DNA from 2 places in the Stenotrophomonas sp. YJH_SMC_120 genome. Region 2 is predicted to be linked to the other one. Evidence: riboswitches for the same ligand, from Rfam matches in the RefSeq annotation. Region 2 holds a riboswitch; the other holds the start of a gene.
What was found. Region 2 has a riboswitch for thiamine pyrophosphate ahead of AC5P60_RS08855 (TonB-dependent receptor). Riboswitches for the same ligand answer to the same signal wherever they lie in the genome.
Positions count from the first base shown of each region.

Region 1: it holds a riboswitch for thiamine pyrophosphate, as region 2 does, so the genes downstream of both, thiC (phosphomethylpyrimidine synthase ThiC) here and AC5P60_RS08855 (TonB-dependent receptor) in region 2, are expected to answer to the same signal.

Region 1 covers NZ_JCAFRY010000009.1:24,163-30,373, forward strand. The annotation lists gene AC5P60_RS12420 (winged helix-turn-helix domain-containing protein) at 1-1,241, opposite strand, end outside; gene AC5P60_RS12425 (ion channel) at 1,511-2,182, opposite strand; gene thiC (phosphomethylpyrimidine synthase ThiC) at 2,322-4,166, opposite strand; TPP riboswitch at 4,249-4,349, opposite strand; gene AC5P60_RS12435 (BCCT family transporter) at 4,570-6,147, shown strand.
Region 2 covers NZ_JCAFRY010000005.1:34,308-40,518, reverse strand. The annotation lists gene AC5P60_RS08870 (Dyp-type peroxidase) at 1-48, shown strand, start outside; gene AC5P60_RS08865 (hypothetical protein) at 194-610, shown strand; gene pnuC (nicotinamide riboside transporter PnuC) at 715-1,284, opposite strand; gene AC5P60_RS08855 (TonB-dependent receptor) at 1,293-3,482, opposite strand; TPP riboswitch at 3,553-3,648, opposite strand; gene AC5P60_RS08850 (phosphotransferase enzyme family protein) at 3,692-4,816, opposite strand; gene AC5P60_RS08845 (glycine zipper 2TM domain-containing protein) at 4,972-5,349, opposite strand; gene AC5P60_RS08840 (peptidoglycan-binding protein) at 5,595-6,211, opposite strand, start outside.

The DNA.
Region 1 (6,211 bases), on a different contig from region 2:
CAGCCACGCTGTTCGGCGGATTCGTTGGTCAACTGCTCCAGCTCACCGCCTCCGGCCGGCATCCGCCACAGGTCGCCCATCTGTGGATTGCGCACGAACACCAGCCACTTGCCGTCGGGCGAGTAGCGTGGCGCGTAGTCAAAATCATCCTGATCGACCGCGTAGTCCAACGCCCGCCACTGGCCGCTGGCCAGGTCGAGCACACGGATGCCGCGATGGGCGTAGCGGCCCACCATGCTGCCAAAGACCAGGCCGCGGCCATCCGGTGTCCAGTCGAAGCTGAGCAGCTCGGTTCCATCGCAACGGGTCGCCTGGCGCACGCCGCCGCCAGTGGCACTGGCGATCAGCACCTGGCAACCGCCGTCGGCTCCAAAGCGGGCAAAAGCGATCTCGCGCCCGTCCGGTGACCAGCTCGGGAAACGGTCACTGGCCCCCTTGGGCGGCAGCGCCAGCTGCCGGGCCGGCGCATTGCCCGAGGTCTGCACCTTGATCACACCACCTCCGGCGCCATCCTCGTTGGCGCCTTCGTAGGCAACCTGGGAGCCGTCCGGCGAAAGTGTGGGATAGGTTTCAAAACCACTGGTAGCGGTGATCAGGCGATAGGGACGCTGCGGGCTGCCGATCACCCGCACGCCGTTCTCGACCGCTGCATCCACCGGTGAACTCGGCTCCGGCCCGCGCCGCAGCAACAATGTGGCCATGACCAGCAGCGCGGCCAGCATCATCACACCCAGCACCCACAACAGCTGGCGGCGCAGCTGGCGCCAGCCGCGCCGGCGTAAAGGCGCTGCAGGCACGGCCAGCGCCGGAATCGTGCCGGCACCGTCCGGCGACGGCATCACATCCGCAACGGCCACCGCATCCACTTCCGCCACCGGCTCGAAGTCGTCCAGCGCCTGCACCGGTACCAGCAGCCGATAGCCGCTCTTGGCGATGGTCTCGATGTAGGCCTGGCCATTGTCGTCGTCGTTGGCGAACGCCTTGCGCAGCTGGGTGACGGCCTGGGTCAGCACGTCATTGGTCGGCAACGTATCGGGCCAGACCTCGGCAAACAGCTCTTCACGGGTGACCACGCGCCCAGGCTGCCGCATCAACACGCGAAGTACGCCCAGCGCTTTCGGCGTCAGCCGCCGCGGACGGCGCGCGCCTTCAACCTCGACCTCACGCGAGGACAAGGTAATGACACAGTCGCCGACCTGCACGCGGTCGGCGTCAATGGGCGTGAGTTCGCTGCTGTTCATTTTCGGCTATACAGTAGGGACGGGACCTGGGCAGGGCTCACCAGCAATACCGTCCCCACCGTCCCTGGACAGGGCCATCGAAAAGCCAGATTCCGCACAAAGCATCGGCGCATACCGCAAAAACAATAACGCCCCCGGATATTAGCCTAAGCCGGTTACCCCGCCTATGACGGGGTCGACACTCAGGCTCTCTCTCGCCGACGCATTCACATAATCTGCATCACCATTCGCGCCCTTTTGGGCGCGAAATTTTTATCTGGCGTTCATTTTCACATGCGCCGAAGCATGGTCAACCCGACCAGACGCGACACCACAAGGCCGATATACATGACGCCTGCGAACTGTTCGAGCATCACCAGGGCCCGTGCCTGCGGGTGCAACGGCACGACGTCACTCAATCCAACTCCGGACAACAAGCTGAAGCTCAGATAAAGCAGCTCCATCCAACTGCGCTCGGGGCCAGCAGTCGCACCCTGGAAACTGCCTGGATACCACTGCTGGCACACCGCGAATGCAAAGGCGAACCCCCAGGCCAGCAGGGTGAAGGTTGCCCCGGCTGCGAACAGTTCGTCGCGTGTTACTCGATGGTCCTGCAGCATGTAGGCGATCAATGCCCCGGCCGTATAGAAGTACAGCAGGCTTTCCAGCAGCTGCGCGGTGGTCAGCAGCGCGCTGCGGTCCAGCAGGGCGCCAGCCAGCGAGAACACCACCGATGGAATGGCCAGCAGCAATGCCAGCCACGTGCCCAGCGGACTGCGCTGGACCACCCACAGCGCCAGGCCGAGTACCGCCATGCCGAACATGCCCAGCGCCGCCCGGCCAGCGGCGGTGTCATCGAGGGCGGGATACAGCAGTACCGCGATCAACTGGGCGGCCAGGAGCCAGGCCGAAGGATGGCGGCGGGCGATGGCCAGCCAGCGGGTGGTCGTGGCAACGGGCATGGCGTCCTTTCCCCTGGGCGATGCGCGGAGGATAGCCGGGCGCGGCGTGATGAACGGTAGTGCCGGCCATTGGCCAGCACTCTCCCAGGTCCCGTGCACGACGGAATGCCGGCCGGCGGCCGGCACTACCCGTTACCCGTCACCCCTGGCGGTAGACCTCGGCCCCGCCAGCACGGAACTCCTGCGACTTCTCCTTCATGCCGGCCTCGGCGTAATCGCGCACGTCCTGGGTGATCTTCATCGAACAGAAGTGCGGTCCGCACATCGAGCAGAAGTGGGCCAGCTTGTGCGCGTCCTTCGGCAGCGTTTCGTCGTGGAATTCCTTGGCCTTTTCCGGATCCAGGCCCAGGTGGAACTGGTCCTCCCAGCGGAACTCGAAGCGCGCCTTGCTCAGCGCGTTGTCGCGTACCTGCGCGCCCGGATGACCCTTGGCCAGGTCGGCCGCGTGCGCGGCAATGCGGTAAGCCATGATGCCGTCGCGCACGTCCTGGCGGTTGGGCAGGCCCAGGTGCTCCTTCGGCGTCACGTAGCAGAGCATGGCCGTGCCAAACCAGCCGATCATCGCCGCGCCGATCGCACTGGTGATGTGGTCGTAGCCCGGCGCGATGTCGGTCGTCAGCGGCCCCAGCGTGTAGAACGGCGCTTCGCCGCATTCGCGCAGCTGCTTGTCCATGTTTTCCTTGATCAGCTGCATCGGCACGTGGCCGGGGCCTTCGATCATGGTCTGCACATCGTGTTTCCAGGCGATCTTCGTCAGTTCACCCAGCGTTTCCAGTTCGCCGAACTGCGCCGCGTCGTTGGCATCAGCGATGCAACCCGGGCGCAGCCCGTCGCCCAGCGAGAAGGTCACGTCGTAGGCCTTCATGATTTCGCAGATGTCTTCGAAATGCGTGTAGAGGAAGTTCTCCTTGTGGTGCGCCAGGCACCACTTGGCCATGATCGAGCCGCCGCGGCTGACGATGCCGGTAACACGCTTGGCGGTAAGCGGCACGTAGCGCAGCAGCACGCCGGCGTGGATGGTGAAGTAGTCCACGCCCTGCTCGGCCTGCTCGATCAGGGTGTCACGGAAGATCTCCCAGGTCAGTGCCTCGGCGCGGCCGTCAACCTTCTCCAGGGCCTGGTAGATCGGCACGGTACCGATCGCCACCGGCGAGTTGCGGATGATCCATTCGCGCGTCTCGTGGATGTGCTTGCCGGTGGACAGGTCCATCACCGTGTCACCGCCCCAGCGGATCGCCCACACCAGCTTCTCCACTTCCTCGGCGATGCCGGAAGACACCGCGCTGTTGCCGATGTTGGCGTTGATCTTGGTCAGGAAATTGCGGCCGATGATCATCGGCTCGCTTTCCGGATGGTTGATGTTGTTGGGCAGCACCGCACGGCCACGTGCAATCTCGTCGCGCACGAACTCCGGGGTGACGACTTTCTGGATCGACGCACCGAAGGCCTCGCCCGGGTGCTGCTGCAGCAGGCCCGCATCGCGGATCGCGTCCAGGCGCTGGTTCTCGCGGATGGCGACGAATTCCATTTCCGGCGTGATGATGCCGCGGCGCGCGTAATGCATCTGGGTGACGTTGGCACCGGCACGTGCACGGCGTGGCAGGCTGCGCGCGGGGAAACGCACCGCGTCAAGCTTCGGGTCATGCTCGCGATCGCGGCCGAACGAAGAACTCAGTCCTTCGAGCTGCTCGGTATCACCACGCTCTTCCACCCAGTCGCGACGCAGCGCCGGCAAACCGGCGGACAGATCGATGCGCACCTCCGGGTCGGTGTACGGGCCCGACGTGTCGTAAACGGTCACCGGCGCATTCTCTTCGCCGCCGAACAACGTCGGCGTACGGGTCAGCGCGATCTCGCGCATCGGCACCTGCAGATCCGGGCGTGAACCAGGCACGTGGATCTTGCGCGAGCCGGGAATGGGCCGGGTCACGGATGCGGAGAGTTGCTGGGCCTGTTGCTGCAGGGCGGAGAGCTGTGCGTTCATCGGGCATCGTCCAGGAAGGTCAGGGACGAAGCGGCGGCGCACGGCACCCGCGCACGGACGGTCCTTGGGCGGAGTCCGGGCACGGCTGCATTGCAAAGCTTCCCTACGCCGGTATGAGCCGGATCAGGTTCCAAGGGACTGTCTCAACCGTGGCCACATGGCCCGGTACCCCCGCTTCTTGGTGCGCATTAGAGCATAGACCGCCCGCCACCGGGACCAGGTCGCCATTCGTTAACGGAACCATGACGTCGCGTTCAGTAACGTGCACGCCATCGCGTCGCTGAGATCGATGCGTTCCCCGCCGCCTTCGCGGCCCCTGCCCGGTCCGTGCTGCATGCCGCCGGCCCTTCGCCGCAAGCTCTGCTCGCTCCCCTCAATCCCCCTTGATCGGAGAAGCTCCTTCATGGTGTTTCGCGTTTCCATCGCACTGGTTCTGCTGCTGGTGCTGCTCGCCGGTATCGCCCCCGGCCCCTTCAACACAGTGGTCCAGTCGATGCTGGCAGAAGTCATCCGCAGTGTCGGCTGGCTGTACCTGCTGGTGGTGTTCCTGGCGCTGGTGTTCCTGATGTACCTGGCGTTCGGCCGCTTCGGCAACCTGCGCATCGGCGGCGAGGACGCCGAACCCGAGTTCTCGCGTGCCAGCTGGATGTCGATGCTGTTCGCCGCCGGCATGGGCATCGGCCTGGTGTTCTGGGGTGCGGCCGAGCCCATCTCGCATTTCAGCAAGCCGCCGGAAGGGCTGGCACCCGAAAGCATGGACGCTGCCCGTGCTGCCATGCGCTACGTGTTCTTCCATTGGGGCCTGCACCCGTGGGCCATCTATGCGCTGATCGGCCTGGCAATGGCCTGGTTCCAATTCAACCGCAACGGCCGTGGCCAGATCAGCGACATGCTGCAACCGATCATCGGACGTCACCATCGTGGCTGGATCGGGCATGTGGTCAACATCTCCGCTGTCGTCGCCACTGCGGTTGGCGTGGCTACAGCACTGGGCTTCGGCACGGTGCAGATCGCAGCCGGCGTGGAACGCGTATTCGGCGTGCAGGCGGGCGTTCCGCTGCAGTTGACGATCATTGCGGTGGCCTTCGTTCTGTACATGGCGTCCACGCTCAGCGGCGTCGGCCGCGGCATGAAATGGCTGTCCAACTTCAACCTTGCACTGGCGGCGCTGCTGCTGGCGCTGGTGCTGGTACTCGGCCCGACTGGCGCGATCTTCAACACGTTCACCACGACGCTGGGCTCCTATCTCAACCAGCTGGTGACGATGAGCCTGCGCATGTCACCGTTCTCGTCCAGCACCTGGGTCGCGGACTGGACGATCTTCTACTGGGCCTGGTGGATTTCCTGGGCACCGTTCGTCGGTTCGTTCATCGCGCGCATCTCGCGCGGGCGCAGCGTTCGCGAGTTCGTGATCGGCGTGGTGCTGGCACCAACGCTGCTGGGCTTCTTCTGGTTCTCGGTGTTCGGTGGCACCGCGATCTGGATGCAGATCTTCGGCCAGGCCGACCTGCTGCAGGCACTGGGCAACGGCTATGAAACGGTGCTGTTCACCATGTTCGACAGCATGGCGCTGCCGTTGCTGCTGTCGTGCATTGCGCTGGTGCTACTGATGATCTTCTTCGTGACCTCGGCTGATTCTGCGGTACTTGTGCTGGCCAGCATGTCCACGGACGACGCGGGCGAGCCATTGCGCAAGCACAAAGTGGCGTGGGGTGTCGGCATTGCGCTCGTGGCGGGTTCCTTGCTGTTGGCAGGGGGACTGGAGGCGCTGCAGGGCATGATCACCATCGCTGCGCTGCCGTTCGCGCTGCTGATGCTTCTTGTGATGGTGTCGCTGTATCGGGTGCTGGACCAGGAGTACACCCGCGAGCGACGGCAGGCGCAGCGCCAGCGGCACATGATCGATGCGTGGATCGCACGCGAGATGGCGGCGCAGGAGGAGACGCAGGCCGAGGCGGCGCGCGCGCACGATCAGGATTGAGGGTTGTTTTGCAGCCTGCGGCTGCACCGCTTTTCTCAAGCAACGACAACAGCAACCTCAAAAG
Region 2 (6,211 bases):
ACCTTCTTCGCGCCCTCGCGCAAGGTGCTGGCCGACCTGGGCGACTGATCACGGCTCTCGTCCTTGCGCATGCTACTGGCCGCTCTGTTCCAGTAGATCCACGCCATGCATGGCGTGGCTCTACTGTGCCGCCATCTGCCTGTCATCTACCGCGCCGACCATCAGCGGTTGGATGGGAGCGCAGGGGCGGGCGATGGCGATGGCAAGGAACACAACCGGTGCACGCCGCTGGTGGCGGCCACTGGCCGCGTTGTTCGGCGCGTTGGCACTGGGGAGTGCCAGCGTTTCCGCGCAGGAAGCCCCTGCACACTGGATGGCCTATGCCGCCGCCGTGGGGGGGCAGCTGCAGCAGCGCCTGCAGCAGGAGCAGGATCCGCAGGCGCAGCGTGTGCTGGAATGGCTGCAGGCACATCCGGATGCGCCGACGCCGTTGCCGGTGAGCGTGTGGATCGCGGCGGATGGCCGCATTTCGAAGCTGGAATTCGACAGCCTGGGTGATGCCCAGGTCGACGCCGACCTGCGCGCGACCCTGCAGAGTGCATCCCTGCAGGCCGCGCCACCGGCCGACATGCGCCAGCCGCTGCGGCTGGGTTTGGTGCTGACCCAGTAGATCCACGCCATGCGTGGATGTTCTGGGTAGATGCCGACCTTGGTCGGCACGCACGCCAACCAAGGTTGGCGACTACCGGTAGCCCAGCCACGCATGACGTGGCCCTACCGGGTTGCCACCTGTGGCTCGCGAGCGGCGGCGCTCCATGCGCGCAGGCCGAACACGGCCAGGCCGAGGAAGAACACGTACAGCGCGGCGGTCACGTGCAGCGACTTGAACAGGTACGCACCCACATAGACCACGTCCACTGCGATCCATACCCACCAGCAGGCCACGTGGCGGCGGGCCTGCCACCATTGCCCGACCAGGCTCAGACCGGTCAGCAGCGCATCCAACCACGGCAGGGCAGCGTCGGTGAAGCTGTGCATGGCTGCACCCAGCGCCACGCCACCGCACAGGCCGATGGCCAGGTCGCGCAGCAGCGTGCCGCGTGCCAGCGGCACGATGCGGATGCTGCCCTCATCGGCGGCATGCTGTCGCCAGTTGAGCCAGCCATAGACCAGGAAACCACCGAAGGCGATCTGCAGCAGGGTGTCCGAGTACAGCTTGGCCTCGGCGAACACCAGGCCATACAGCGCCACCGACAGCAGGCCCACCGGCCACGCCGCCAGCCGGCGCCGGGCCATCAGCCAGACGCCGAGGATGCTGCATAGTGCGGCGGTCCACTCGAGCATCACGCCGCTCACAGCGCGAACGTCACCGACAGGCGGGCCTGTCGCGGTGCGCCGGGGAACAGGTAGTAGTCACCGCCGCTGCTGCCGGTATCGCGCCAGTAGAAGCGGTTGAACACGTTGTCCACCGACAGGTTCCAGGTCACTGTGCGCTCGCGCAGGCGATGCTGGAAACGCAGGCCAGCGTCGAACACTGAATAGTCGGGTGCGCGCACGCCACCGTCGGCGCGGGCCACGTTGGCACCGGCATAGCGCCAGCCGCCGGTCACGTCCAGGCCTTGCACGAACGGCAGCGCATAGGCCAGGTGCACGCTGGCGCGCACCTTCGGCACGTTCACCAGCTGATGGCCTTCATAGGACGGCGTGCCGGTGTCGCGCGCGCGCGCCTGCAGCACGCTGGCGCTGGCCACGATCTGCAGCGCATCGGTCAGCTGGCCGTTGGCGGTCAGCTCCAGGCCGGTGTGGGTCTGCGTGCCTTCCTCGACGAAGGTGTAGCCGACGTCGCTGCTGTCCGGCTTGGCGTACTGGTACGGCTGCGAAATGCGGAACACGGCCGCGCCCAGGGTCAGCGCTTCGACCGGCACGTACTTCACGCCCACTTCCAGCTGCCGCGACTGCACCGACGGCAGGAAGGTGTCGGCGTTGCTGGTCCAGAACGGCGCTTCCTGGCCCAGCGAAATGCCGCGCACGTAGCTGGCATAGGCATTGAGCTGGTCGGTGGCCTTCCACACCACCGCGGTCTGCGGCAGGAAGCGCGACAGGCGGCTGTGCCGCTGCAGGGTGCCACGCTTGTCGTAGGCGCGCTCATCGAGGCGCACGAAGCGGCCACCGGCCAGCCACTGCCAGTCGTCACCGAAGCTCACCCGGTCCAGCGCGAAGAACGCGGTCTGGCGGCTGTCCAGGCGACGTGCGGATGGGCCCGGCATCTTCGGCGATGGCGCGAACACCGGCACCGGTGCCTCGTGGATGTTGCTGGTACCGACGTACTCGTTGACGCTCGGGCGCTTGTCCACGGTGCGGCGGAAGTAGTCGGCGCCGACGGTCAGCTGGTGACCGACGCTGCCGGTCTCGAAGCGGCCGCGCAGTTCGGCACGGGCCTGCTGGTTGCGGCGGGTGTCGTCCGGGCTGCGGTAGTCGTAGATGTCATAGTCGCCGTTGGGTGCGAAGTAGTTGCCTGGCACGCTGCCATCGGCACATTGCGCGGCGTAGTAGCAGCCGTAGGCGAAGGCGACGTTGTCATCGATCACCGAACGGCTGTGGCCGACCGATACACGTGATTGCCAGGCGTCGTTGAAGTCGTAGGTATGCAGCGCGGTGATGTTGGTGCTGGCGATATCCACCGGGCGCTGCCACGGCTGGTAGCCGAGCAGATGCTCGCGGTCGACACCGCGCGGCAGGTCACGCGCGCCCAGCAGCTGGTAGCCGGACACCGAGCGCTGCGAGCTGGTCTGGTAGTTGGCATCCACTTCCAGCTTGCCGCGCTCGCCGATCAGCCAGTCGGCGGCCAGCGAGTAGAAGTTGCGGCGGCCATCGGCGTGCTCGACGTAGGAATTGCTGGAATCCCATGCGGCATTCAGGCGGACGCCGAAGCGCGGGGTGATCCAGTGGCCGACATCGACGGCAACGTAGCGCGAGCCTTCCGAATCGGTGCCGAGCGTGGCGGTGCGCACTTCCGCCGGGCGCTTGCCGATGTAATTGATGATTCCGCCCGGCGCCATCACGCCTGCCGCCAGGCCGGCTTCACCCTTGAGGATCTCCACCGACTGCACGTTCTCCAGCGCCAGGCGTTGTTCGCCGGCGATGGACAGCCCGTTGAAGCGGTAGCCGGTGGCCGCGTCCAGTGCGAAGCCTCGGATGGCGATGTTCTGGTAGTAGCCCACCGGCGCGTAGGCATCACCCAGCGAGGCATCGTTGCTGGCCAGCTCGGACAGCGAACGTACCTGGCGACCGTCGAGGTAATCGCGCTCGAGCACGTTCATCGACGCGGGCGTGTCCTTCCAGCTGCCGCCACCGAAGGCATTCACGCGCGAGGTATCGGCCTTCGGTTTGCCGGCCTGCACGCGCACCGCCGCCAGTTCGGTCGGCGAGCGCTCGGCGCCGGTGGCAGCCGCATCGGGGGACGTTTCGGCCTCGCTGGCGTGCAGCGGCAGCGCGGCGCAGAGGGCGAGGCAGAGCAGGGTGGGGCGCAGGCAGCGGTTCATTCGGTTCGTCTTCGGACAACAAGGGAGACGAAGCGACGGCGCGCAGGTGCACCGGCCCATGACGGGGGTGTGGCTGCGGCTCAAAGCTCCCTACGCCGGTGCAAACCGGATCAGGTTCCAAGGGACTCTCTCAGCCTGGCAGATCCAGGCACCCCCGCTTCAGGTGACCATTTCACTACAAATGGTACGGATTTGCGAGCCGGCGTCCTTCAGGCTGCCGCGTGCAGCGCGTTGAGCAGTGCCTGCCCCGGGGCGGTATGGAACCACGCCGGATGGCCGAGCATGAAGGGCTGCCACGCCACATCGGCATTGGCGGTCGAGCCGGTGACGCCCTCGAAATACTCCACTTCGGACAGTGCGAAGTCGAAATGGACCATCGGCAGCAGGTCGGCCAGCAGGTGCACGCGTGCCGCCGACAGCGGCAGCACCTGGCGGTAGCCGTCGAGCAGGGCCAGCGCAATATCGATGCGCACCGCCTCCATGCCGCGCTCCAGTTCCAGCCACGCCACCGCGTTGCGCTCGATCGCCGTGGCGAGGTCGAACAGCGCACTGGTGGGCGAGGCCAGGCCGAAATCCAGCACGGTACTGATCTGCCCATCGCGCCACAGCAGGTTGGAAACGTGCCAGTCGTTGTGCGCCCACAACCGTGGCTCATCGCGCAGGCGCTCGGCCAGGCCGGCATGCCACGGCAGCACGTCGCGCTGCAACTGCGCTTCCCATGGAATGCGCGCGAGATAGCGGGCCAGCCCGGGACGCTCGTGCAGCCCTGCCTTGATGGCCGCGATCGGATCGTCAGCACGGATCAGATCGTCGCGCGCGACCAGCACATGGGTGCTGCGTTGGGGCGCGTGGTAGCTGGCGGCGGCCCGGTGCAGCTGCGCGAGTGTGCGCCCGGCTTCGCGGGCCTGCGCGACATCGGTCAGCAGCGACCACGACACGGCGTCGCGGTACAGGTCCTCGCCGACGCCGATCGCATGCAGCTCGAACGTCCATTCGCCATGTTCGGCCGCAGTGTGGCCATCGGCCGCTGGCAGCACCTGCACCACCGGTACGCCCGCTGCGGCGAGATGGGCGATGAAGCGATGCTCTTCTTCCAGGCAGGCCGTGCTGCGCACGCTGTGGTGGTGGCGCTTGATGAACACCGCGCCTTCCACGCCGTTGACGATGGCGGCAGCCGACAGCGGCCGCGGGCTGTGCCAGCGCGGTTCGCTGCGCTCGTCCAGCTGCGGGTAGTGCTGGCGCAGCCACGCGATGTCCGCCGCGCTGATCGGTGGCCAGTCGGCAGCGACCTCGTCGTTGTTGAGGCCCTGCACGCGGTGGGAGGAAGAAGTCATGCCGCAGCCCCAGTGGGGAAAGTCACATCCAAGGCTGCGCATTCAACGCCATGCACGCGGCCAACGCAAACGGGCGGGTCATCGACCCGCCCGTCCGTGCATCGGCATGGGAGATGCCGCGCTGCTTACCAGCCGCGATGGCGACCGCGGTCGTGTTAGTAGCGGTTGTCGTAGTAGCGCTCGCGCTGCCAGCGACGGTCATCACCGCGGTCGTAGTAGCCGCTGCGGTAGTAGCCACGGTCGTAACGGCGATCGTAGCGGTCGTCGTAACGGCGATTGTCGTAGTAACGGCGGTCGCGGCGGTCGGAGGTGGTCAGGTTGCCGATCGCGCCGCCGGCCACGGCGCCGCCGACGGTGGCAGCGGGATCGCCGTTGGAGAGCAGGTTGCCGGCCACGCCACCGACCACGGCGCCGACCAGGGTGCGCTTGTCCTTCCTCGACATCGCGCTGGCATCGCTGACCACGGCGACACCGGCAACCAGTGCCAGGGCCATCGCCAGACCACGGAAGCTGAGTGTGGAAGTACTGAGCATGTTCGTTCTCCTGTGAGGTGCATGCCACGCTGGGCAGGGAGGGCGCGGGCGCCCCGGCTACCGTGGAGACCACGCTGACGTTCCAACATTGCCGGAACATTGCCTGGTCCACCGTGCGGCTTGCGCATTCATCTAGCGGCAGGCGGCATGAAGCAAGGCTGAAAGCGGCCTCGGCCGCTCAGCTGGCAGAAAGGGAAAAGGCCACGCGGACGTGGCCCTCCCTTCTCTGCCAAGGCGTTGCGGGCTTAGATGCCCATCGCCTTCTGTGCCTGCCGGGCCTGCTCCTGCTGGGCGTCCTGCTGCTGGTGCAGCACGTTAGGCGCGCCCTGCACGGCACCGCTGCTGAGCGCGATGCTCTGCTCGCTGGCGGCTCGGGCCTCCACCGCCACGCGGCTGGCCGCCGGGTCACCGATCGTGCCCTGCACGGCAAACAGGCGTTCACCGTTCGGGCTGGGCACCACCGTGTCGATGCGCTGCAGGCCGGCGGCATGCGCCTCCTTGGTCAGGGCCGCCGCGGCGCTTTCCAGCGCGTGGCGATCCTTGAAGGTGCCGGCCGGCAACAGTTCCAGACCCTTGCTGGCCTGGATGAAGAGCGGATTGCGCGGGTGCCGTTCGTCGTTCAGCAGCGGGCGCTCGCGGGCTTCCTTGATGGCCTCCAGCGTCTTCGCCCCGACAATGCCGTCGGCCACCAGGCCGTTGTCCTTCTGCAGCTGGCGCACCGCCGCGTCGGTGTTGCGGCCGAAGCGGCCATCCTCGACCAGCGGCTTGCCGTCGGCACCGACGTAGCCGAGGTGGCCCAGCTGCTCCTGCACCTTGCGCACGCCCTCGCTGTGCGCGCCCTGCTTGTACAGTTCGGCGTGCG